DNA from 3 places in the Oceanobacillus luteolus genome. Region 3 is predicted to be linked to each of the others. Evidence: riboswitches for the same ligand, from Rfam matches in the RefSeq annotation. Region 3 holds a riboswitch; each other region holds the start of a gene.
What was found. Region 3 has a riboswitch for S-adenosylmethionine ahead of ACFSBH_RS01410 (PLP-dependent aspartate aminotransferase family protein). Riboswitches for the same ligand answer to the same signal wherever they lie in the genome.
Positions count from the first base shown of each region.

Region 1 (7,694 bases), on a different contig from region 3:
GGAGGAAAGATATATCGGAACATTCACAGCACCAGTTTTCTGTTCGACATTGCCACTTCTTGATGCATGGATGAATTTGGTTTCTAGTTGATTATGGATCATACTTCAACCTCCTCCTTTTTTACAAATGCAAATACTTGTTTCAAGTCTGCAATCAGGTCTTCTGCATCTTCAATACCAACAGAAAAACGTAATAGACGATCGTCAACGCCTCGCCGTATCCGTTCTTCAACTGGTATGTCCGCGTGGGTCTGGGTAGCTGGATACGTAATAAAACTTTCGACTCCTCCAAGACTTTCAGCAAACGAAATTAATCGCAAGTTTGCCAAGAACGGGGTAACCCATTTGCTTTCTTTCAGCCGGAATGAAACCATACCGCCAATTCCGGGATATAGTACATCCATTACAGCAGGTTCAGTTTTTAAATACTCAAAGATCTTCTTTGCATTTTCCTCATGGCGTTCCATTCGTAGAGCAAGCGTTTTTAATCCTCTAATTAATAGCCAAGAGTCAAAAGGGGATAGGACAGCACCGGAGGCATTATGGTTTGTTGCAAGCTGTTCACAAATTTCCTCTCCTTTAGCGACGACCAATCCAGCGAGAACATCATTGTGCCCACCGACATATTTTGTTGCACTATGAATGACAATATCAGCTCCTTGTTCAATCGGTTTTTGCAAATAAGGAGTTAAAAATGTATTGTCTACAATCAGCAAGAGGTTATATTTTTTAGCTAGTGTTGCATATGCTCCGATATCAATTTGCTGCATTAAAGGATTCGTTGGAGTTTCAATGAATAATGCTTTCGTTTTGTCGGTGATCAGTTTTTCTGTTTCAGCAACTCCGCTAAATGTGGAGTAGATTGTTTTAATATCATAGGTGTCTGTATAATATTTCAGCAACCGGTAAGTCCCACCGTAAATATCTTCTGGAACAATTATCTCATCGCCTGTTCGAAAAAGGGAGAGGACCAATTGGATGGCAGCCATCCCTGAACTACAGGCATACCCTTGATCACCAGCCTCTAATTTTGCAATGCCATCTTCTAAAATCGTTCGTGTCGGATTCTTTGTCCGAGTGTAATCATATCCTGTAGATTGACCAAGACCATTATGGCGATAGGCTGTCGATAAATAAATGGGCGGATTGATTGTACCTGTAGTTTTGTCAGAACGGTTTCCTAACTGAACCAGTAGTGTCTCGATACGGTTCTCCGTCATGTTATCAAACTCCTTTCTGTGAATGGAGCAAAAAAGACCTTCTATAAGAAGAAGGTCCATATAAACGAAGCTTCTTCTTATCTTCTAGGTAGATACCTATTGGAATTAGCACCTTGGCCTAATTCAGACCGGTTGCTGAGACTTCACTGGGCCAATCCCTCCGTCTCTCTGGATAAGAATTAAATATTTTATTTTAGGAGAGGGAAAACGTTATCCCCAAATTTCTTTCGACAGATCCACAATGGACTTCAGCTTTCTCCATTGTTCTTCTTCCGTCAATTTATTTCCATGATGAGTGGAAGCAAAGCCGCATTGGGTGCTCAGGCAGATTTGGTCCAATGGTACATATTTTGTTGCTTCCTGGATTCGTGCTTTGATGGTTTCTTTATCTTCAAGTTCTCCATGCTTTGAAGTAAAGACACCAAGCACCACCCGAGGTCCCCCTTTTGGAATATACTTTAAAGGTTCGAAGCCGCCAGAACGCTCATCATCAAATTCCAGGAAAAATCCATCGACTTTCTCCTTGGCGAAAAGGGTTGGTGCAACAAGTTCATAGCTCCCTTCAAATGCCCAGTTTGAGCGGTAGTTTCCACGACATAAATGTGTCGTTACGATTAAATCTTCCGGTTTTCCTTCCAACACACCATTCACAACGCGGAGTGCAAGATCAATGAGATATTCTCTTGAATATTTTCCGTCATTAAACGGGATATCTGGTGAAGTAAGTCCGGCAAAATATACGTCATCAAATTGGATATAACGAGCCCCAGCATCATAGAAGGCTTTCAATGCATCGCGATAGGCTTGGATGACATCCTTTGCATAGTCTTCAATGTCAGGATAGATTTCCTCATTGATGATCCCTTCGTTGAACAGTTGATTCGGGCTAGGGATTGTTTGTTTGGCAACCGCACGGTCAGCAACTATTTCCTTGAATTCTATAAAATCTTTGATGAATGGGTGGTCAGGACTGAAGGAAACTTTCCCCGTATTGCGGACGTTATACTTTTCGGTTTCCTCGTTACCATGGAAAATGTAACCCACTTCTGGCACATACCCATCAATTCCATTCAAATGCTCAAGGAAATCCGTATGCCAGAACCTACGTCTAAACTCACCATCCGTTACTGCTTCTAATCCAACTTCAATTTGTTTATCAACAATTCGCTTAATCTCTGTCGTTTCAACTTCCCGTAATTGTTCCGCCGTAATTTTCCCTTCTTGGAATTCTTTTCTCGCAACATGAATGCTATTAGGACGTAATAAATTTCCAACCTGATCTCCTCGAAACGGTGCTTTTGTTAATGTAATAGACATGTCATCTCCCACTTTCCATATGTTTTTATTTGCTGTTCCTTTATCGATACGACATCTTGTTTATGGATTTAAGTCTGTTATGTACGCAATAATAAAACCCCCTTCTTAATAAGAAGAGGGTTAGACCACTGTCATGTCATTTGCTCTTCTTATCTTCAAGCATTACGCTTCTGGAATTGGCACGGTGCTAAAAAAAGTCCGTTGCCGAGGCTTCAAAGGGCCAGTCCCTCCACCTCTCTGGATAAGAAAAAAGTTTATTTAGTTAATTGTTAATAAACACACTACAATGGAACTTATAAAAAGTCAAGCACGTTTTTAATGATTTTTTTCGTGATTATTTTAGAAGTTAGAAGAATTATTAGTAGCATAGCGTAAATACATAGACAAAGATGCCCATAGTACTGTAGAAAGTGCTGAGATAGTCATACAGCAATTCTCGATGTATAAAACAAAAATACAAGAACTATTAGCTCTTACGGATAATAAAGTTTTATAAAAATAGGAAGGAGTAATCCTAAATTTATTCCAAGAAGAACAGTTTCTCTCTAAATGTCGAAAAGTTATTGGCGAAACAGCTTGTTTAATTGTATTGAGAAAAGATAAATATCTATGGTGGTTCTCAGTAGGCGATTGCATTTTATACCTATTTCATCCAGAGCTTGCAAATCTTGGTCAATATCAAGTTAATCAAAGACAATTTTATGAATGGATTGGGCAAGCAAACACATTTGATCAAATGGTACCTTGCTATAGCAGAGGAATAAGGGAACTGAGAAAAGGAATAAATCGTGTATTATTAACAACTGATGGTTTCGTTGAATGTCCTAATGAACCCTTCTCTAACCCTGAAGAGATTTATAATGTAATGACAAATCATCAAATTGAGGATGGTATAAATACATTATTACAAACAATTAAAAAAAATAATGTTCGGGATAGTACAACAATTATTTCTTGGGAGGTAAATATTACTAAAGAGGTGACAAAACCAAGTAATAAATAAGTAGATTAATTTTCAACTAATGGATAATCGTTAAAATCTTGGATTGGTTTTACTGTTTTTGGAGATTTATATTGTCAAATTAATTTGAAACGTTATCGTTTTTGGAAAAACTTGACATTTAAGTAAAATATTTGTAAAGTGTTTATGAATGCTTATTAAATAAATAATATTCTTATCCGGAGAGGTGGAGGGAATGGCCCTTTGAAGCCCGGCAACAGGCCTGTTAGGTACTGTGCTAATTCCTGCAAGCAATTGATGCTTGCGAGATAAGAAGAGAATTGGACGCTAAAAGTTCTAAACCTCTTCTTATTTTTAAGAAGAGGTTTTTTAACGTGTTACTCAAGAATAAAATAGCAACTGTTTTAATGCATTACTTTTATGTACCAATTTCATATTTGTTGCATGCTGATTAGACAACTAAAGGCAGCCCGTTAACCATATTAATGGGGAAAGCTTTCTTTGAAAGGGGGAGATTTTATGATTCATCAAAGCGTGGTCAATCGTATTTAAAAAAGCTTTTCTGTCTTTCGATAAGAAATGATCCTGTACAGACAGGATAGAAAAGAAGAGTTTAGTGTTATATTGGCGAGTAATCAAGAGCCAACGTCATACTTTTAATTGCGCTTGAAGTAGAAGTTTTGATGAATGATAGAATTAATGTGTGACTGGACGACCAGAGACACACTATTTCAAGTTTTCATCTCAAAGTGAAACTTGGAAAAGGAGTCTCTTTTGTTGTTTATTAGACTACTTTTATTTTTGGCTATTGGGAATAAAAATATTTGGAGGTATCTGATAAATAATCAACATAAGGAACGTAGATAAGAAATTTCAGACGCCTGATGGAGAGTTCAATGCTGTATCGTCAGTTAGTTTAGATATTAATGAAGGCGATATTTATGGCGTGATTGGTTTTAGTGGTGCGGGAAAATCAACTTTACTACGCATGATTAACTTGTTGGAACAACCTGATTCAGGTGAAATCATTGTCGATGGTGAAAATATGCTTTCCATGTCCCGCAAGAAACTATTGCAAAAACGAAAAACAATTGGAATGATTTTTCAACATTTTAATTTATTAACGAATCGAACGGTACTTGATAACGTTTCTTTTCCTTTAGAGTTAGCAGGTGCAAGTAGAACGGAAAGGAAAGAGAGAGCATTGGAATGCTTGAAGACAGTGGATTTACTTGACAAAGTAAATGCTTATCCAGCAACTCTTAGCGGGGGACAAAAACAACGGGTTGCCATTGCAAGAGCAATCACCACGCAACCTAAAGTTCTGTTATGCGATGAGCCACATCAGCAGTAGACCCTCAGACAAAGGAAACAATACTAGATTATTTAAAAACAATAAACGAAGCATTGGGAATTACGATTGTCATTGTCACTCATGAGATGAATGTTGTTAATAAAATATGTAACAAAGTTGCGGTTATGGAGCAGGGAAAAGTCGTTGAGACTTTCAATTTAGAAGAAAACAAAGATATTAAACCGAAATCAGTTATTTCAAAAATCCTTTTCAATGAATCCAAAGAATCCATCCAGAAAGGTGATGTCTATGTGGGATAAGATTATACCCGTATTGCCAGAAATGAAATTGGCATTATGGCAAACATTTTATATGGTGACCGTTTCGGTTATTTTAGGTGTCATACTTGGTACGCTTGTTGGTACTTTATTGTATTTGACGCGTGAGGGATCATTATTAAAATTGCCAGCATTTAATTTAATTCTAAATGCGTTTGTTAATATTTTTCGCTCTGTGCCATTTTTACTTTTGACCATTGCGATTATCCCTTTTACTCGATTATTTGTCGGGACGGCCATTGGTACGACGGCTGCTATTGTACCAATGACAATCAGCTGTATTCCGTATTTTGCTAGATTAATTGAATCCACTTTCCTTGAGGTGAATCGAGGAGTAATTGAAGCGGCTGAGTCAATGGGAGCCAATCGATTTCAATTAGTATGGAAGGTGCTCTATTCGGAGGCAAGGGCAGGGATTGCAAATAACATTACGATTGTCACAGTCAGCTTCATTTCCTATTCAACCATTGTAGGAATTGTTGGAGGCGGAGGTATTGGAGATTTTGCCATCCGTTACGGCTATAACCGGTATGAAACTGAAATCATGATGATTACCATATTAATTATTATTGTCATTGTACAAATTGTACAGTCTGTAGGAAATCTTGTCGTGAAAAAATTAGATAAAAGAATATAAATATGGAGGATATGATGAAAAAAATTATATTACCTGTATTCATTTTATTGAGTATCGTATTAGCTGCATGTGGAAGTTCAGCGAGTGGTTCGAGTGATGATGGAACTGTGGAAATTGCTATACTCGACTCTGATGTGTACAGCTCGTTGCTAAAACACATTCAAGCAAATTTAAAGGAAGAAGGAATTGATTTAGAGTTTGTATATATGAGTGATTGGAATATGTTTAATCAAGCATTAGCTAATAAAGAAATCGATCTAAACTTTTTCCAACATAAACAGTTTTTAAAAAATGCTAACGAAACAAATGGTTGGAATCTAGTTCCTATAGCTGAGACATTTAATTTTGCACTAGGATATTTTTCAACAAAACACAAAAGTCTTGAAGAGATTCCTGATGGGGCCACGATTACGGTTCCAAGTGATCCTGTAAATAATGGCCGCTCATTACAAATTTTACATGACGCTGGACTGATTAAACTGAAAGAAGGAGTTGGGTTTAATGGTTCGCAAGCAGATATTATCGAAAATAAAAAGGATTTTAAGATTGTAGAAGTAGATTACAACATGTTACCACAAACGTTGGAAGACTCGGATTTAACTTATATTGCAGGAACTTTAGCCCCGCGAGCGGGGGTAACTCAAGAAGATGCTCTCATTACTGGAGGACCTCTTGATGAATTTACCATGGTCTTGGCTGCCAGAGAAGATAATAAAGATAACGAGATTATTAAAAGAATAGCTGAAGAATTTGAGTCGACGGAAACACAAAAATTACTGATGGAAGAATTCCCAAATGAAATCATTTGGCCATGAAGCAGAGGATTGAAGATTCTAGAGAAATTAAAAGGAGGCATTTCTTTGAGAAAAGGCTGCCATTATGGCGGCTTTTCCTATTTGATTAAAGGGCTACTAAGAATTGAAGGTTATAAGAAAAGACGAGAATGTGCAGAAATGTACTTAAATTAATCGCCTTTTTTTATAATACAGAGAACCGTGCAGGTCAGTATAATAAATAAAAACCCCTACTTAAATATCTAAGAAGAGGTTTGCTCCTATTAGATTTGCCTAAATAAAAGATCGGATGAGATGGGTTTTTTGCCAATTTCTCTTGCCCATACTGATAATTGTCCAATATGGTGAACCTCATGTGTAATGATATGTTGGAGTACTTTTTCATAAGGAAAATGATATGTTTTACCGTTCTTACTTTTCACTTCCAGAACTCTTTTTTCAATATCACTATTATAAGATTGTAGATAGTTTAAGGTTTGGGATTTGGTAGTATTAGAAAACTCGATAACCTCTTCCAGATTTGAAATGGAATTAAAATCCTTAACTAATACTTGCGTTCCTTTCAATTGATTGATCCAGATTTGTTCACAATCAATAACATGAAATAAATTGTGTAGGAAACTTCCAAATCCACCAACCCGTTTTTTTGTTAGATTTTCCTCGGAAATATTCTTGCAAAAATCAAACCAATCTTCTCTTATCTGCCAATTATATAAGAACATATCTAACATTCAATTTCCCTCCAAAAATAAAATGATATTTCTGTTCTAACTATCCCAATTATAAATGGATTGCGACAAGTAATATAGCATAATAAAAGAAATCAAATTTATCCATGTAAAACCTCTCCAATTGGGCAAAATAAACGAAGGGAAATTCCCAATACTATGGAGGGAGTGATACATGTGGCAGATACAAATAAAAATAGACGTAAACATCAACATAAGGAAAACACAGTAGGATCAGGAATGGGGGTTGTTCCAGAAGATACGATAGCTCAAGCTCTGGACCCATTTGGAAACGCAGCTGCGACTGTTTCCCGTGAAGATATGGGAAACAAGGTGGAGAAGGACAACAACAAACCACGAAAGAATTATAAGCTTTAAGCAACGGCTTGGGCTTCAGTAAAAAAC
Region 1 is NZ_JBHUDE010000002.1:18,948-26,641, reverse strand. It holds partial or broken gene metC (cystathionine beta-lyase) at 1-102, opposite strand, end outside; gene ACFSBH_RS00260 (methionine biosynthesis PLP-dependent protein) at 99-1,220, opposite strand; SAM riboswitch class I at 1,295-1,399, opposite strand; gene ACFSBH_RS00255 (5-methyltetrahydropteroyltriglutamate--homocysteine S-methyltransferase) at 1,431-2,537, opposite strand; SAM riboswitch class I at 2,684-2,785, opposite strand; gene ACFSBH_RS00250 (hypothetical protein) at 3,127-3,540, shown strand; SAM riboswitch class I at 3,710-3,813, shown strand; gene ACFSBH_RS00245 (ATP-binding cassette domain-containing protein) at 4,445-4,852, shown strand; gene ACFSBH_RS00240 (hypothetical protein) at 4,906-5,112, shown strand; gene ACFSBH_RS00235 (methionine ABC transporter permease) at 5,102-5,767, shown strand; gene ACFSBH_RS00230 (MetQ/NlpA family ABC transporter substrate-binding protein) at 5,782-6,582, shown strand; gene ACFSBH_RS00225 (DinB family protein) at 6,825-7,292, opposite strand; gene ACFSBH_RS00220 (hypothetical protein) at 7,467-7,667, shown strand.
Region 1: another riboswitch for S-adenosylmethionine. It lies ahead of ACFSBH_RS00255 (5-methyltetrahydropteroyltriglutamate--homocysteine S-methyltransferase); the one in region 3 lies ahead of ACFSBH_RS01410 (PLP-dependent aspartate aminotransferase family protein).

Region 2 (7,694 bases), on a different contig from region 3:
TGTGGTTCAAGTTGAAAATCTTCAGTTAGGTGAACTGAACCATAGTTTAAGTAACTTTAAGCTTCCCGGCGGTAAAGGAATCAACGTTTCCCGTATCCTTCATCAATTGAATACAGATACGACTGCACTCGGCTTTATTGGCGGTTTTACCGGCGAATTTATCACCAACTGGTTACAACAAGACGGGATTCGTACAGATTTTATAACAATCGGTGATGATACGAGAATCAACATCAAATTGAAATCCGATTCTGAGACCGAAATTAATGATAGAGGTCCTACTATACGTGAAGAAGAAGCACAGGCATTGTTAAAAAAAGCGGAGAACTTCACGGCAAATGACATAGTTATTTTGTCAGGCAGTATGCCTCCTTCCTTGCCTTCTGATTTTTACAAACAGCTGATTGAGCGTTTTTCAGCTGCAAATGTTCAATTTGTCATTGATACGACTGGAAAAGGATTAAAATCATCATTGCCGTATCAGCCATTCCTCATTAAACCGAACGTAAAGGAGTTGGCGCAATTCTTTAATGTAACATTAGAAAGCAATGAAGCAATTCTTCATTACGGTAAACAAATGATAAATCTCGGAGCACAGCATGTCATTGTATCTATGGCTGGCGATGGTGCATTGCTCTTTACAAGAGATGCGATTTATCAAGGAATTAGCCCGAAAGGTACTGTTAGAAATTCTGTTGGTGCCGGAGACTCAATGGTAGCTGGATTTATTTCTGAATACCATTCATCCGGTGATATAGAGTCCGCATTCAAAATGGGACTCGCATCTGGAAGTGCGACAGCCTTTTCGGATGACTTAGCGAAGAAAAACGATATTTTACAACTACTAGAACATGTCGAAGTTTCACGCCTTTAAAATTTGATAAAGAAAGGTGATTATCATGAAAATAACCGATGTCTTAAGAAAAGATATTATGATTATGGACTTGCAGGCAACAACAAAAGAACCCGTAATTGATGAGATGATACAAAGTCTCGTAAATAATGGAGTGATTACAGACCGCAGAAAATTTAAAGAAGCAATATTAGAACGTGAAGCACAAGTTACGACAGGTCTCGGTGATGGAATCGCGATGCCGCATGCGAAGAGTGCTGCAGTTAAAGAGCCTACCGTTCTATTTGCTAAAAGCAATAAGGGTGTGGATTATGAATCTCTGGATGGAGAGCCTTCGTACTTGTTTTTCATGATTGCTGTTCCAGAAGGCGCCGACAATACCCATCTAGAAACGTTGGCTTCCCTCTCGAAATTATTAATTGACGAAGCATTCATCGATCAATTGAAAAAAGCAATAACACCCGATGAAGTACATGCGCTATTCGAAGACGCAGTATCAGAAGAAGACGTGCAGGAAAAGGCTGAAGAAACAACTGCTAATGCGGAAAACAGCCAGAAAAAACCGTTCATCGTCGCCATTACCGCTTGTCCAACGGGGATTGCGCATACCTACATGGCTGAGGATGCCTTAAAGAAAAAAGCAGCTGAACTGAATGTGGATATCCGCGTAGAAACTCAAGGTTCTGAAGGAGCAAAAAACGCACTGACGGCTGATGAAATTGAACGTGCAGAATCTATTATCATCGCTGCCAGTAAACAAGTTGATTTAAGCAGATTTACTGGTAAACATGTGTTGCAACGACCGGTAACAGACGGAATTCATAAAGCCGAAGAACTCATTACAAAAGCAATGAACCAAGAAGCTCCGGTTTATCATGCTGATCAGGTGAAAACTTCTGAAACTGAAGAAGAAAAATCCTCTTCAATTTGGGGTAGAATCTATAAGGATCTGATGAATGGTATCTCCCATATGCTGCCATTTGTAGTTGGGGGTGGGATTTTACTCGCCATATCATTCTTATTTGAAAGTATGCTAGGCAGCGATAGTGAAATTTTCACCTTCTTAAATTCAATTGGTGGGAATGCATTTAGCTTCCTTATCCCGATTTTTGCTGGATTTATTGCAATGAGTATTGCCGACCGACCTGGTCTCATGCCTGGAATGGTAGCTGGTTTAATTGCCGTGAATAGTGATGCAGGTTTCCTCGGTGGTTTGGTTGGAGGCTTCCTTGCTGGTTATATTGTCGTTCTACTCAAGCAGCTTTTCCGCAATTTACCGAAATCATTGGAAGGTTTAAAACCGATTTTAATTTATCCTGTGATCGGCTTATTCTTTACTGGAATATTAATGTATTATATTTTTGGCCCAATTTTCTCAGGGATTAATTCAGCGATGATTAATTTCTTGCAAAATCTAGGAACAGGGAATGCGGTCATTCTTGGAGTGATACTTGGAGGAATGATGGCGATTGATATGGGTGGACCATTTAATAAAGCCGCTTACGCTTTCTCGATAGGAATTTTCACTGATACAGGTGATGGTAGTTTAATGGCGGCAGTAATGGCGGGCGGAATGGTGCCTCCACTTGCAATCGCGGTAGCCACTACCATGTTCAAACATAAATTTACAGAAGGCGAACGTAAATCCGGATTAACAAACTATGTTATGGGAATATCATTCATTACAGAAGGAGCCATCCCATTTGCAGCAGCTGATCCTATACGAGTCATTGCTTCGTCCATTATTGGAGCAGCAACTGCAGGAGGATTAACCCAGCTATGGAATACAGCCATCCCTGCACCACATGGTGGACTTTTCGTTATTCCACTTGCTGAAAATGCCTTGCTTTTCCTATTAGCTTTAGCTATTGGAACAATGGTTGCAGCAGTTGTACTTGGATTGTGGAAAAAAACAGTACGTTAACACATGTTAAAGATAACCCTCTGTGGGTTATCTTTTTTTATCCAGAAATTTCCTCGAATTAGTATTTTCGTCTCATCTTCCCTGAAAAGATTGACTTGAAAAAATTATGATGTTATTATGCATCTAACACAAAAATTTTTAGAACAATTGAATAATTATTTCTTATCCAGAGCGGCGGAGGGACTGGCCCGATGATGCCCGGCAACCTACTTAAAAATAGTAAGGTGCTAATTCCAGCAGGATTATATCCTGGAAGATAAGAAGAGCGTAATGATAAATCAACCCTCTTCTTAACGGAAGAGGGTTTTTATATTTTCATAAGTAGGAGGTTAGGAAACAGGATATATACCCTTTTTCAAGATAAGGGAAAAATGAATGTTAATCAGGAGGAAAAAAACTATGAAAAAACTAAAATATTTGATCATCAGTATGGTTGGATTAGTATTACTCATTTCTGGATGTTCCACTTCAGCCAGTACGGATGGTAAGCCAAAAAAAATCAAATTGGATTATGCGTACTACTCCCCTACTAGTCTAGTATTGAAAGAATTTGGATGGCTGGAAGAAGAATTGAAGGAAGATGGCATAGAAGTTGAATGGGTGTTAAGCCAAGGCAGTAATAAATCCTTGGAATTCCTGAACAGTAATAGTGTAGATTTCGGTTCTGCGGCAGGTGCGGCTACCTTAATGTCAAAAGCTAATGGCGCTCCAATCAAGACCGTCTATATCTTCTCCAAACCAGAATGGACTGCACTCGTCACAAATCAGAATTCAGGAATTGAATCGATTCAAGACTTAGAAGGAAAACGAGTTGCCGCTACACTGGGTACGGATCCATACATTTTCTTGCTTCGTGCTTTAAATGAATCCGGTATCTCAGCAGATGATGTTGAAATTGTAAACCTGCAACATGGAGATGGTGCTTCTGCCTTATCTTCCGGTTCTGTTGATGCCTGGGCGGGGCTTGACCCACATATGGCAAGACTGGAATTGGAATCCGATGCCGAACTGTTTTATCGCAATCCTGACTTCAATACGTATGGATTTTTAAGTGTAAGAGAGGAATTTGCTGAGCAATATCCCGACTATGTGGATAGAGTTATTGAGGTTTACGAGAAAGCTAGAGAATGGACCATTGACAATCCAGAAAAGGCTGCAGAAATCCTGGCAGAAGAAGCGAGCATCGAACTGGAAGTGGCAAAAACACAGATTGAACGGAATGATTTCTCCAATGCTATACCGAGTAAGCTGCATCATGAGGCGCTGATTGAAGCAGGCAATGTCTTACTTGGAGAAGTAATCGATGAAACAACAGATATTGAGGAAGTAACTTCCGAACTCATTGATTCGTCGTTTGCGGAAGAATCAATCAAGTCTGAATAAGGTGGAGGGAACAAGATGAAATACAAAGGGGAATTAACAACATCAGTACCTTTAAAGAAACATATCGAAAAGAATAAAGCTACTGGGAAACTTAATGGATTTTCAGGGTCTGGAAGAACAGTAATTTTAGGCAGTATTATTCCGGTAACCCTCTTAATAATATGGGAGGGTTTAAGTAGATTAGAAGTATTACCTGCCTACCAGCTTCCCGCACCGACCGTTATTTTCAACACCATCCTGACGATGGCGCAGGATGGAACGTTATGGTCGCATATCGGGATAACGACTATCCGTGTATTTCAAGGATTTATATTAGGTACCATCGTTGCAATCATCCTAGGATCGTTAGTCGGATTTTATAAAAAAGCGGAGCAACTGTTAGACCCGATGCTACAAGCCTTCCGCTCCATCCCTTCCCTCGCTTGGGTACCTTTATTCATCCTATGGATGGGAATTGGCGAACCTTCGAAGGTGACGATGATTGCAGTCGGTGTGTTTTTCCCGGTGTATTTAAATATCGTGAGCGGGATAAGCGGCGTGGACCGAAAATTAATCGAAGTCGGCAAAATGTATGGTTTAAACAACTTCCAACTCATCAAAAGAATCATCTTACCTGCTGCATTGCCTTCCTTTATTGTCGGACTCCGCAGCGGTCTTGGCTTAGGGTGGATGTTTGTTGTCGCAGCGGAACTAATGGGTGCAAGTCAAGGGTTAGGGTATTTACTCGTACTTGGACAAAATACACTTTCACCCGAGACAATTATCGCAAGTATTATTTTATTTGCAGTGATTGGTAAATTATCGGATTGGATTTTAAAACTGATTCAAGACAGATCTTTGCATTGGCAGGATAGTCTGGAACGATCGTAAACATAGGGGGTAATCAAATGAGCCTTGAATTAAGGGATGTCAGCCGAACGTTTGACGGGAAAACAGCAGTGAATAATATCAACTTCTCCGCCAATCCTGGTGAGATTATCGGACTTCTTGGCACGAGTGGCTGTGGGAAAAGTACATTATTACGTGCAATTTCAGGACTCGATCGTGGTTACGACGGAGAAATTGCAATTAACGGAACGACGACAAAAGCAGTGCATGAAAAGGTAGGATTCATTTTCCAAGAGCCGAGATTATTTCCATGGTTAACGGTATTGGAAAATGTAACTTTCGGCTTAAAGGGAGATAAACAAGACATGACGGCGCGTGCTATTGAGTATTTGGAAAGCGTCGGCTTAAAGGGCAGTGAGAAACTTTATCCAAAACAATTGTCCGGCGGGATGGCCCAGCGTGTAGCAATTGCAAGAGCATTGGTCACATCACCGGAAATCCTTTTATTAGATGAACCATTCAGCGCCCTCGATGCATTTACAAAAATGCAACTGCAGGATTTGTTGTTGGATGTTTGGAAGACTCATCAGTCCACCATCGTTCTAGTCACCCACGATATTGACGAAACAACATATTTATGTGATCGCATCATTATTTTAAGAGGGCAGCCTGGAGAAATCGATAAAGAAATTGAAATTAGTGAAGCACGTAATCTCGAGCGTGGCAGCGAGAAAGCCGCATTCTACAAGAAAGAGATTTTAGACAGCCTTGATTTGAATAAACAGAGTTCGCGCATCTAAAGGGAGGAAAAGAACATGACATTAAAAAATAGAAGTATTCCATCTTTAGCTAATCATGCTTACAATCTATCAGACTATAACGAAGTAAGGAAAAACTTTGACTGGAACCAATTAGGGAGAGATTTTATCCGGGAAGACGGTAAGGTCAATGCAGCACATGAGACGATTGACCGTCATGTAGAAGATGGCTATGGTGATAAAATTGCCCTCCACTATGTCAATGGTGAGGAGAGACAAAGTTATACCTTCAAAGAAGTGAAGGAAAAAACGGATCACTATGCAACAGTTTTAAAGAATTCTGGTGTTAAAAAAGGAGATCGCGTATTTGTTTTCCTTCCGAAAACGCCAGAATGCTATATTTCCATCCTGGCAATCATTAAGATTGGTGCCATTGCTGGTCCACTTTTTGAAGCCTTCATGCAGGATGCGATAAAAGAACGTATCAATGACTGTGAAGGTACACTGCTAATTACAGATAAGGATATGGTAAATAGAGTGCCGCAAGACGAAATCCCTTCGTTAAAAACCATATTATTTGTGGAGGATATCGAAGTACTTACTATTGAAGGTGTAGAAGAAGATGTTGTAGAGTGGCTCGACCCGGAAGATGGATTAATTATTCATTATACAAGCGGTTCTACAGGAAAACCTAAAGGTGTGCTCCACGCTCATCGGGCGGTCGGTCATCATTACATTTCTGGTAAATGGGTACTGGATATTAAAGATGACGACGTATATTGGTGCACCTCCCACCCAGGCTGGGTGACAGGGAGTGTATACGGTTTGTTTGCACCATGGCTGAACCGGGCAACGATCATCATCCAAAACGGACGCTTTCAGGCTGAGGAGTGGTATCAACTCATCGAGGAATTCAAAGTAACGATTTGGTACAGCGCCCCTACTGCTTTTCGCATGCTCCTTGCTCAGGATGAGTTGCTTGAAAAATACGACCTATCATCTATCCGACATGTACTGAGTGTCGGTGAGCCACTAAACCCTGAAGTTATTTACTGGGCTTGGGAAAAACTGGGCGTCCGCATTCACGATACATGGTGGATGACCGAGACTGGAGGACATTTAGTCGTCAATTTACCATCTGAAGAAATAAGGCCGGGCTCGATGGGCAGACCATTCCCGGGGATACAAGTCGGTATCCTTGATGAAGATGGAAATGAATTGCCTCGTTGCTCTGTTGGGCAACTCGCTGTCCGTACTCCTTGGCCGGGACTGATGAAGGAAATCTGGGGAAATAAAAAGAAATTCAATGATTACTTTAAATATGAAGGCTGGTATCTTTCAGGTGATTTAGCTATTCAAGATGAGGATGATTATGTGTTTTTCCAAAGCCGAGACGACGATATGATTAACTCTTCCGGTGAACGGATCGGCCCGTTTGAAGTGGAAAGTAAACTGATTGAGCATCCGGCAGTCAGTGAAGCCGGTGTAATCGGTAAACCAGATCCAACCCGAGGTGAAATTGTAAAAGCATTCATCACCCTCCGTCCAGGATATGTGGAATCGGAAGAACTGTTAGAAGACATCCGTCTATTTGTCCGAAATCAACTAGCGGCACACGCAGCACCTCGAGAAATTGAGGTTATGGATGAATTACCAAAAACAACAATCAGTGGGAAGATTTTACGAAGAGAATTAAAAGCACGGGAAGTAGCTTTAAGTCATGCAGAGGCAAACCACACTGGAGTCAAAGAACCTTCTGTATCAGCAACTCGTTAAAATAGCTAGCAAACAAAGTAAACAAAAATAGCCGTGTGGTAAAAGTCCGCACGGCTATTTATAAAAAGTATAGGGATGGTCAGCTAGCTCCCCACTCTATCACTCTGGAAATAAATCCGATGATAAATATCGTTCCCCTGTGTCAGGAGCAATGCTGAGAACTCTCGCAGAT
Region 2 is NZ_JBHUDE010000162.1:38,595-46,288, forward strand. It holds gene pfkB (1-phosphofructokinase) at 1-874, shown strand, start outside; gene ACFSBH_RS19155 (PTS fructose transporter subunit IIABC) at 900-2,777, shown strand; SAM riboswitch class I at 2,937-3,040, shown strand; gene ACFSBH_RS19160 (aliphatic sulfonate ABC transporter substrate-binding protein) at 3,177-4,160, shown strand; gene ACFSBH_RS19165 (ABC transporter permease) at 4,176-5,030, shown strand; gene ACFSBH_RS19170 (ABC transporter ATP-binding protein) at 5,048-5,788, shown strand; gene acsA (acetate--CoA ligase) at 5,804-7,522, shown strand; gene cysK (cysteine synthase A) at 7,622-7,694, opposite strand, start outside.
Region 2: another riboswitch for S-adenosylmethionine. It lies ahead of ACFSBH_RS19160 (aliphatic sulfonate ABC transporter substrate-binding protein); the one in region 3 lies ahead of ACFSBH_RS01410 (PLP-dependent aspartate aminotransferase family protein).

Region 3 (7,694 bases):
CGCCCGCCCTCACTGGGGTGAGAAAATCCACCGAATCAATCGAAGCGGTAACGACGGGATTCCGGCAATGCTTGATCGCCGCGATTGCAGCCAAGTCATCAATATGGGCGAGTAACTTTCCACCAAATAATGTGTTGTGGAAGTTCGTATCCGGCGGCTGAACATGGGTCGTTTTAATTGCTAGTGAATCAGAACAAGGTTTTGCTTTCATAATGTCCTCCTTATAAAACTGGTGATAGTAGTCTAGATACAGATTCTTTAATACGAATTCCGATGGAACGTTTTTCGTATAATTTTTTCGTCATTTGCGTAGAACGGCGAATATCATCATTAAACGCTTGTAAAAGCTCTTGCGTAATTTCTTTATCATATATAAAAGCATTCACTTCAAAATTGAGTTGGAAGCTCCGCATATCAATGTTCGCAGTTCCAACTGTGGAAATCTTCCCGTCAACGATGAGCGTTTTTGCATGTAGAAAGCCGTTTTGGTAAATATATACTTCCCCGCCCGCTTGCAATAAGTCCCCACTATGAGATAGTGTTGCCCAGTAGACAAATGGGTGATCCGGTTTATTTGGAATCATCACCTTCACATCCACACCAGATAATGCAGCAATCTGCAAGGCATCCCGCACACTTTCATCCGGGATGAAGTAAGGGGTCTGAATATAAATGGACTCTTTCGCTTCCATGATCATTTTAATATAACCATTTTTGATTTGCTCTAATTGTTGATCCGGTCCACTGGAAACAATCTGCATTCCAGCATTCCCCGCTCTTTCCGATTGATAGTATCGGTCTTCGTACAGAATCTCTTCTTTAGAAGCCTGATTCCAATCGAGGATAAACCTTGTCTGCATACTTTCGACCGCAGAACCTTTCACTCTCAGATGAGTATCCCGCCAGTAACCGAACTTTTTATCTTTACCCAAATATTCGTCACCGATATTAAAGCCACCAATATACCCGACTTTTCCATCAATAATGGCAAGCTTTCGGTGGTTACGATAATTGATTTTAAAATTAATGACCTTAGCTGGGAAAAATTCCTCAATTTGCACGCCTGCTGCTCGGAGACGCTTTTTATATTTTTTTCCTAGCCGTCTCGAGCCCATCGCATCAACCAGAAAACGAACAGTCACCCCTTCATTCGCCTTCTTGATCAACACATCAGCAAGCTTTGTCCCCAGTTCATCATTCCGGACAATATAATAAATCAAATGAATATGATCTTTGGCCCGTCGCATATCCTGCAGCAGTCGATCAAATTTCTCTTTCCCGTCGAGAAGAATATCGACATCGTTATTTTGGGAATATAGCGAATTATCCGTCCTTAAGTTCAGGTAGATCAAACTCTGATACCGCTTCATATCCTCATCACTGTATTCGAGTTTGTCATCTTCAATTTCCCGCAATTGACCTTGGACAGCTGCTTTTAAACCTAATCGGCTTTTCGTATCCCATACAAATATTCGACCATTGCTGATCGGTTTACCGAATATTAAGTAGAGAAAGAACCCGGCGATTGGAACGAATAACAAAACCATCAACCATGCCCAAGTCGAAGAGGCATTTTTTCTCTCTAAAAAGACAATGGAAATTCCAAGAATTATGTTTACTATCAAGATAATACTTAATAAGATCGTAGTTAAAGTCATCCTTGTCGCCCTCTTCATCATTCAAATTTCAGTAAAAAATGGGCCCCGCATAAAAGCGTAGGCTCCCGTTTAACAACATCCAGACTTTCCTTGCGTCACTTTCAGATAAGAAATTCATGGCTTATCTTGTTAAGGGACCGAGGAAGTCTGGCTGTAGTAAATGCTCGTCTTGTTACATCACTCCTCACAAAGCAACCTGGAATATGTATAGAAAATTGATTTACTAGTCGCTTGGCCGAAGTTATAAAAAATATTTATAAAAGCTGGGTCATTCGTGATTATATCGCCCACAAAACAAGTCTTCACGCACCCCATTATCTACCATTACTATAGCATAATCCTACTTTAAGATAAATTTTCCAGCGTGACTAAAGCTCCATTTCACAGTTCTTGGAGTACGGACAACCTTTTTCAAGTGCTCGTGACATTAGAATTCGCTTCATAACAATAGTTATGCCTTTCTTTCGTAAAAAGGCAAATCAATATGGAGGAGTATCTTGTCTGGAAGAGTAAAATTAAGTTCAAAGTGTGCAATAGAAGTGTTCTCTTGTCAGGAAGCAAAGAAATATTAGCTCAAAACGAACAAGAGAAAGGCTCTCTTGTAAGGAAAGAGATGGATTTTACCCGGAAACGTGTAATAGGAGCTTCCTCTTGTCAGGAAAAGAAAAAATTTCAACCAGAAACGTGCAATAGAAACATCCTCTTGTCAGAAAGAGAAAGAATCTTACACTGAAACGTGCAATAGGAGCTTCCTCTTGTCAGGAAAAGAAAAAATTTCAACCAGAAACGTGCAATAGAAACATCCTCTTGTCAGAAAGCGAAGAAATACGAGTTCAAAATATACAATAGAAGCACTTCCACGTCATCCAAGTACATAAGCCAACCCGCTTATCATCACTCGTATCTTAGTACCCCTCCTAAAAAAGAAAAAACATCTTATCCCCATGGATAAGATGTTCGGCGTTTTATACAACGTCTAATGCTTGCTCCAAATCTTCCCAGATATCTTCCCAAGCTTCGAGCCCTACAGAGAGCCGAATTAATTGGTCCGAGATGCCCATCTCCAACCGGGACTCCTCTGGTACAACGGCATGTGTCATTGTCGCCGGATGTTCGATCAAGGTTTCAGCATCGCCGAGACTGACGGCGATTTTGATAAATTGCAGGCGATTCATAAATTCCTGGGCATCTTGTTTCGTCCCTTTCACTTCAAACGAAATCATCCCACCATTTTGACTCATTTGTTTCTCCGCAATCGAATAATCTGCAGAATTCGGGTCACCAGGAAAATAGATTTTCCCTACTTGCGGATGTTCTCTCAACTTTTCATATATTTTCGATGCGTTTTCACTATGGCGATCCATTCGAACTGGAAGTGTTTTTAACCCCCGCAGCAGCAGCCAAGCATCGAATGGAGACATGATTCCTCCAATATCTTTAAGTGTGGTCATTGCCATATTTTCAATAAATTCTTCTTTACCTACCACTAGCCCTGCAATGACATCCCCGTGTCCGCCAATATATTTTGTCGCACTGTGGAGGACTACATCACAGCCGATATCGAGCGGGCGCTGCAAGTAAGGGGTAGAAAACGTGTTATCTACAACAACAGGAATATTATATTCTTTCGCCACTTCCACAACGAGCTCTAAATCAATCAGTTTCATCGTCGGATTAATCGGGGTTTCTACATAAATCACTGAAGTTTCGGGCTTGATTTTAGATCGAATTTCTTCCTTGGAGTCCATCATGGAAAAATCAGAGGTGATATTATATTTTTCTTTCATCATCATGAGTAAACCAAAGGTACATCCATATAAACCGGCTGAGCATAGCACATGATCATTTGCCTTTGTTAAGGACAGCAGCACCGCAGAGACGGCAGCCATTCCCGAAGCAAAAGCCAAACCTTTTTCACCATTCTCCAATCGCGCAATCCGTTCTTCCAACACACGTACAGTCGGATTACCGAGGCGCGAATAAATATAGCCTTCCTCTGTGCCATGGAAACGCCTCTCCCCTTGTTCTGCAGTATCAAAAACATAAGTGGACGTTTGGAAAAGCGGTACAGCCAAGCTCCCAAGCATCTCCTTTTCGTCATACCCCTCATGAATTACAGCCGTTTCAAATCGTTTATGATTTTTTGTCATGTCCCTTCCCCCTTTTTTCATGACAAATACTCTCTTATACCAACATATGCATATCCCAGCAAGCGGTAAATCAAGCTATCTGATAAATACTGTTACATATTATTTTACTTCAATAAACTCAATAATGAAAGCGTTTTCCTGAAATGGGTATAGATTGTTAGATTCCAATAAAATCGATTCTCAATCATTTGCCTTTTTAAAAAATTAATTCTACTATTATTTTAATATATAGACAAAGAAGGGTTTGATGGAGTTTGGAAACGAAGGAAATGAGATTGGGCACTTTGTATGCTTTCAGTGCTTATTTACTTTGGGGATTTTTGACGATGTATTGGAAGTTCCTTGGAAATGTAAATCCGATGGAGGTATTGGCACATCGGATTGTATGGTCTTTCGTTTTCATGATTTTTTTATTACTAGTCATTAAACAGTTCCGCTCCTTCCTGAAGGAATGCGGTAAATTATTTAAAAATCCAAAAGATTTATTAGGGATTACAACTGCTTCTCTCCTCATTTCAACGAATTGGTTTTTATTTATTTGGGCAGTAGGCAATGATTATGTACTTCAGGCAAGTCTCGGTTATTACATTAATCCGTTGATGAGTATTTTCCTAGGCATCGTCGTACTGCGGGAAAAGGTAACTGGAAAGCAGACGATCGCATTCTTGCTTGCTATTGTTGGTGTTCTTTACCTGACTATCCGCGGCGGAGTTTTTCCTTGGATTTCACTTGTTTTTGCATTGACATTTGCAATATACGGATTGCTTAAAAAGAAAATCAATATAAGCGCAACGCATGGACTTACGATTGAAACGATGATTATTACACCTATTGCACTTGGTTATCTGTATCTTTTACCATCAAACAGTTTTACTTTTTCACCTGTCTTCTCATCGACAAATCTCTTGTTATTCGGCGCTGGAATCATCACGGCCATCCCACTTTTATTATTTGCCAAGGGGGCAAAGACGATTCCTTTATCGATGGTAGGTATTTTACAGTTCATCGCACCGACGATTATGTTTTTCTTAGGGGTATTCGTTTATCATGAACCTTTTTCAACAGATAATTTTATCGCATTCTTATTTATTTGGTCGGCATTAATACTATATTTGAACTCGGTTTACCACCACCCCGCTAAACATCGAGCAAATGCGTAGAAAACATTAATTATTTTTAATAAATATTAAAAGGGTTGACATTGGTCAAAGTAAAGCGTTATAATCATCAGTAAATTTATAAAAGATTTTCAAATACAGCAACAGTGTCAATTTGAAAATCTTAAACAATTAATCTCTTATCAAGAGCGGCGGAGGGACTAGGCCCGATGAAGCCCGGCAACCTTGAAGTAAGCACGACTTACTTTTAATGGTGCTAAATCCTACAGATCGACCAGATCTGGAAGATAAGAGGAGGAATGGTATAGAAAACTATACGCCCTCTTCTTAGGAAGGGGGCTTTTTTAATTCCCCTCCCTTGCCAGATAAAAAACGGAAACACCTTTCTTGAAAGCAATCCAAGCAGGTGCTTTCGCAGAAGGTAGCTAGACAAGAAAACATATCTTGCCAAATAACAAGGAGGAATTTACAATGTCAGAATTCAATTTTTTCGATTCAGAAACACTAGGATTACACGCAGGTCAGGAGCCTGATCCAACAACAGGTGCTCGAGCACTTCCAATCTATGAGACTACCGCTTATGTTTTCCGTGATACGGAGCATGCGCAAAATTTATTCGGTTTAGCAGAGACAGGAAACATCTACTCTAGAATTATGAACCCAACAGTTGACGCTTTTGAAAAGCGTATCGCTGAGCTTGAGGATGGGGTCGCAGCTGTAGCAACTTCTTCAGGAATGGCTGCCATTACTTTCGCAATCCTTAACGTCGCTACTGCTGGTGATGAAATTGTTGCGGACGCGAACCTATACGGTGGTACGTACAATCTTTTCGTCAACACGCTTCCAAAATATGGAGTTACGGTAAAACTAGTTGACGGTTCGGACCCAGAAAACTTCCGCGCAGCAATTACAGATAAAACGAAAGCACTTTTCGGTGAGACGATTACGAACCCAAGCCTTAACGTATTCGATATTGAAGCAGTTGCTGAAATCGCTCATGAGAACGGAATTCCTTTGATCATTGATAACACATTCGCTACACCATTTAACGCAAAACCAATCAGCTGGGGTGCTGACATCGTTGTCCACTCTGCCACAAAGTGGATCAGTGGACACGGTACAAATGTTGGTGGCGTCGTTGTTGATGGTGGTCGTTTTAACTGGGATAGTCCAAAATTCCCTGAATTTACAACACCAGACGAAAGCTATAAAGGTGTACGCTATGCAGATCTTGGCGCTGTAGCTTATGCATTAAAATTACGTGTTACCCTTTTACGGGATATTGGTTTCACATTAAGTGCACAAAGCGCGCATAATTTCTTCCTTGGTCTACAAACGTTACAAGTACGTATTGATCGTCATATCGAGAATACGAAGGAAGTTGTTTCTTACTTGAATAACCACCCTGCAGTAGAATGGGTAAACTACCCAGGTCTAGAAGGGCATCCTTCATACAACCTAGCGAAAAAATACTTGATCCGTGGCGGTGGTTCAGTTGTGACATTCGGCATCAAAGGTGGACGTGAAGCTGGCCGTAAAGTAATTGATAATATTAAACTATGGTCACATGTAGCTAACGTTGGAGATTCAAAATCTCTCATCATTCACCCAGCTTCTACTACACAACAACAGCTATCGGATGAAGATTTGAAGAAGAACGGTACACCGGTTGAACTAATCCGTCTATCAATTGGTCTCGAATCACCAAAAGATATCTTAGTTGAACTGGACAAAGCAATTGCAATAGCTACTGGAGAAGAACCACAAATCAAGACTACTGAAGAAGACGTCGTGAAATGGTTGCTTCACTCTCCATTTGACCGCTCTGAGGAATTAAGACAAAAAACAGTTGCTGTGTCAGGAGTAGAAGAAGCGACGAAGAAAAAACTTGCAAACTACGGATTCCAAGTCGTTTCTATTGAAGATGACGTTGATGTCCTTGATGCATTAGTAGTGAATGCTCAAGAACTTCCGAAAGAAACAATTGAACAGCTAATTAACAAACAAGGAAAAGTACTATGGGTTGAAAATAAAGTGGCTGATGCAGCTGTAGAAAATGTAAAAGCCGCTGGAATCCAAGTCATTCAAGACAAATCTATTGCCGATGAATTAGATCGAGTTCGTGGCAGTAAGTTAGTGAAGGAAACAGTAAAACTATAATTGAGAAGTAACGAGGAACCGAGTGCTATGTGCACTTGGTTCTTTTTTGTTCCAATAAATTTTCATGATGAGATTTTTCTGCATAGGCAATGGTTGTCCCTGAATAAGCTAATGATACAAAGTTTCGGATCAGGTGCCTTACCTCATCAGACTTAAATAATATCTACTATACTCCCTAAATAGGATTGTTTAAAAAGATTGCGGGATATTTTCCCGTATCAGAATGAATTCAGATGCTTTGGGAAAAGAAACACAGCACACCTTCCCATAACAGGTCGAATCCAAGTGTTTCGGGAAAAGAAATACTGCTTATCTTCCCCTGTCAGATTTAATTCTAGCGATTCAGGAAAAGAAACACACAGCACCTTCCAAATTTTAAGCAATCCAGGAAGTCATTAAATGTTTTCTGACTGAAATTCTCCCATTCCCCTATTCACCAACCCACATTCCATGTTTATAAGTTTAACATTTACTTTTTACGTTCAAAATAATAGGGTAAATAAGAAATAGTAGTTGAGGACAAAACAAGTTATACTAGTATTAGACAGAATTTAGGTGTGATGACATTGAAAAAATTATTATTTATGTTTTTGATAACCATTCTTATT
Region 3 is NZ_JBHUDE010000005.1:188,785-196,478, reverse strand. It holds gene ACFSBH_RS01430 (acyl-CoA thioesterase) at 1-211, opposite strand, end outside; gene cls (cardiolipin synthase) at 222-1,658, opposite strand; gene megL (methionine gamma-lyase) at 2,624-3,808, opposite strand; gene rarD (EamA family transporter RarD) at 4,078-4,968, shown strand; SAM riboswitch class I at 5,103-5,220, shown strand; gene ACFSBH_RS01410 (PLP-dependent aspartate aminotransferase family protein) at 5,398-7,086, shown strand; gene ACFSBH_RS01405 (SGNH/GDSL hydrolase family protein) at 7,653-7,694, shown strand, end outside.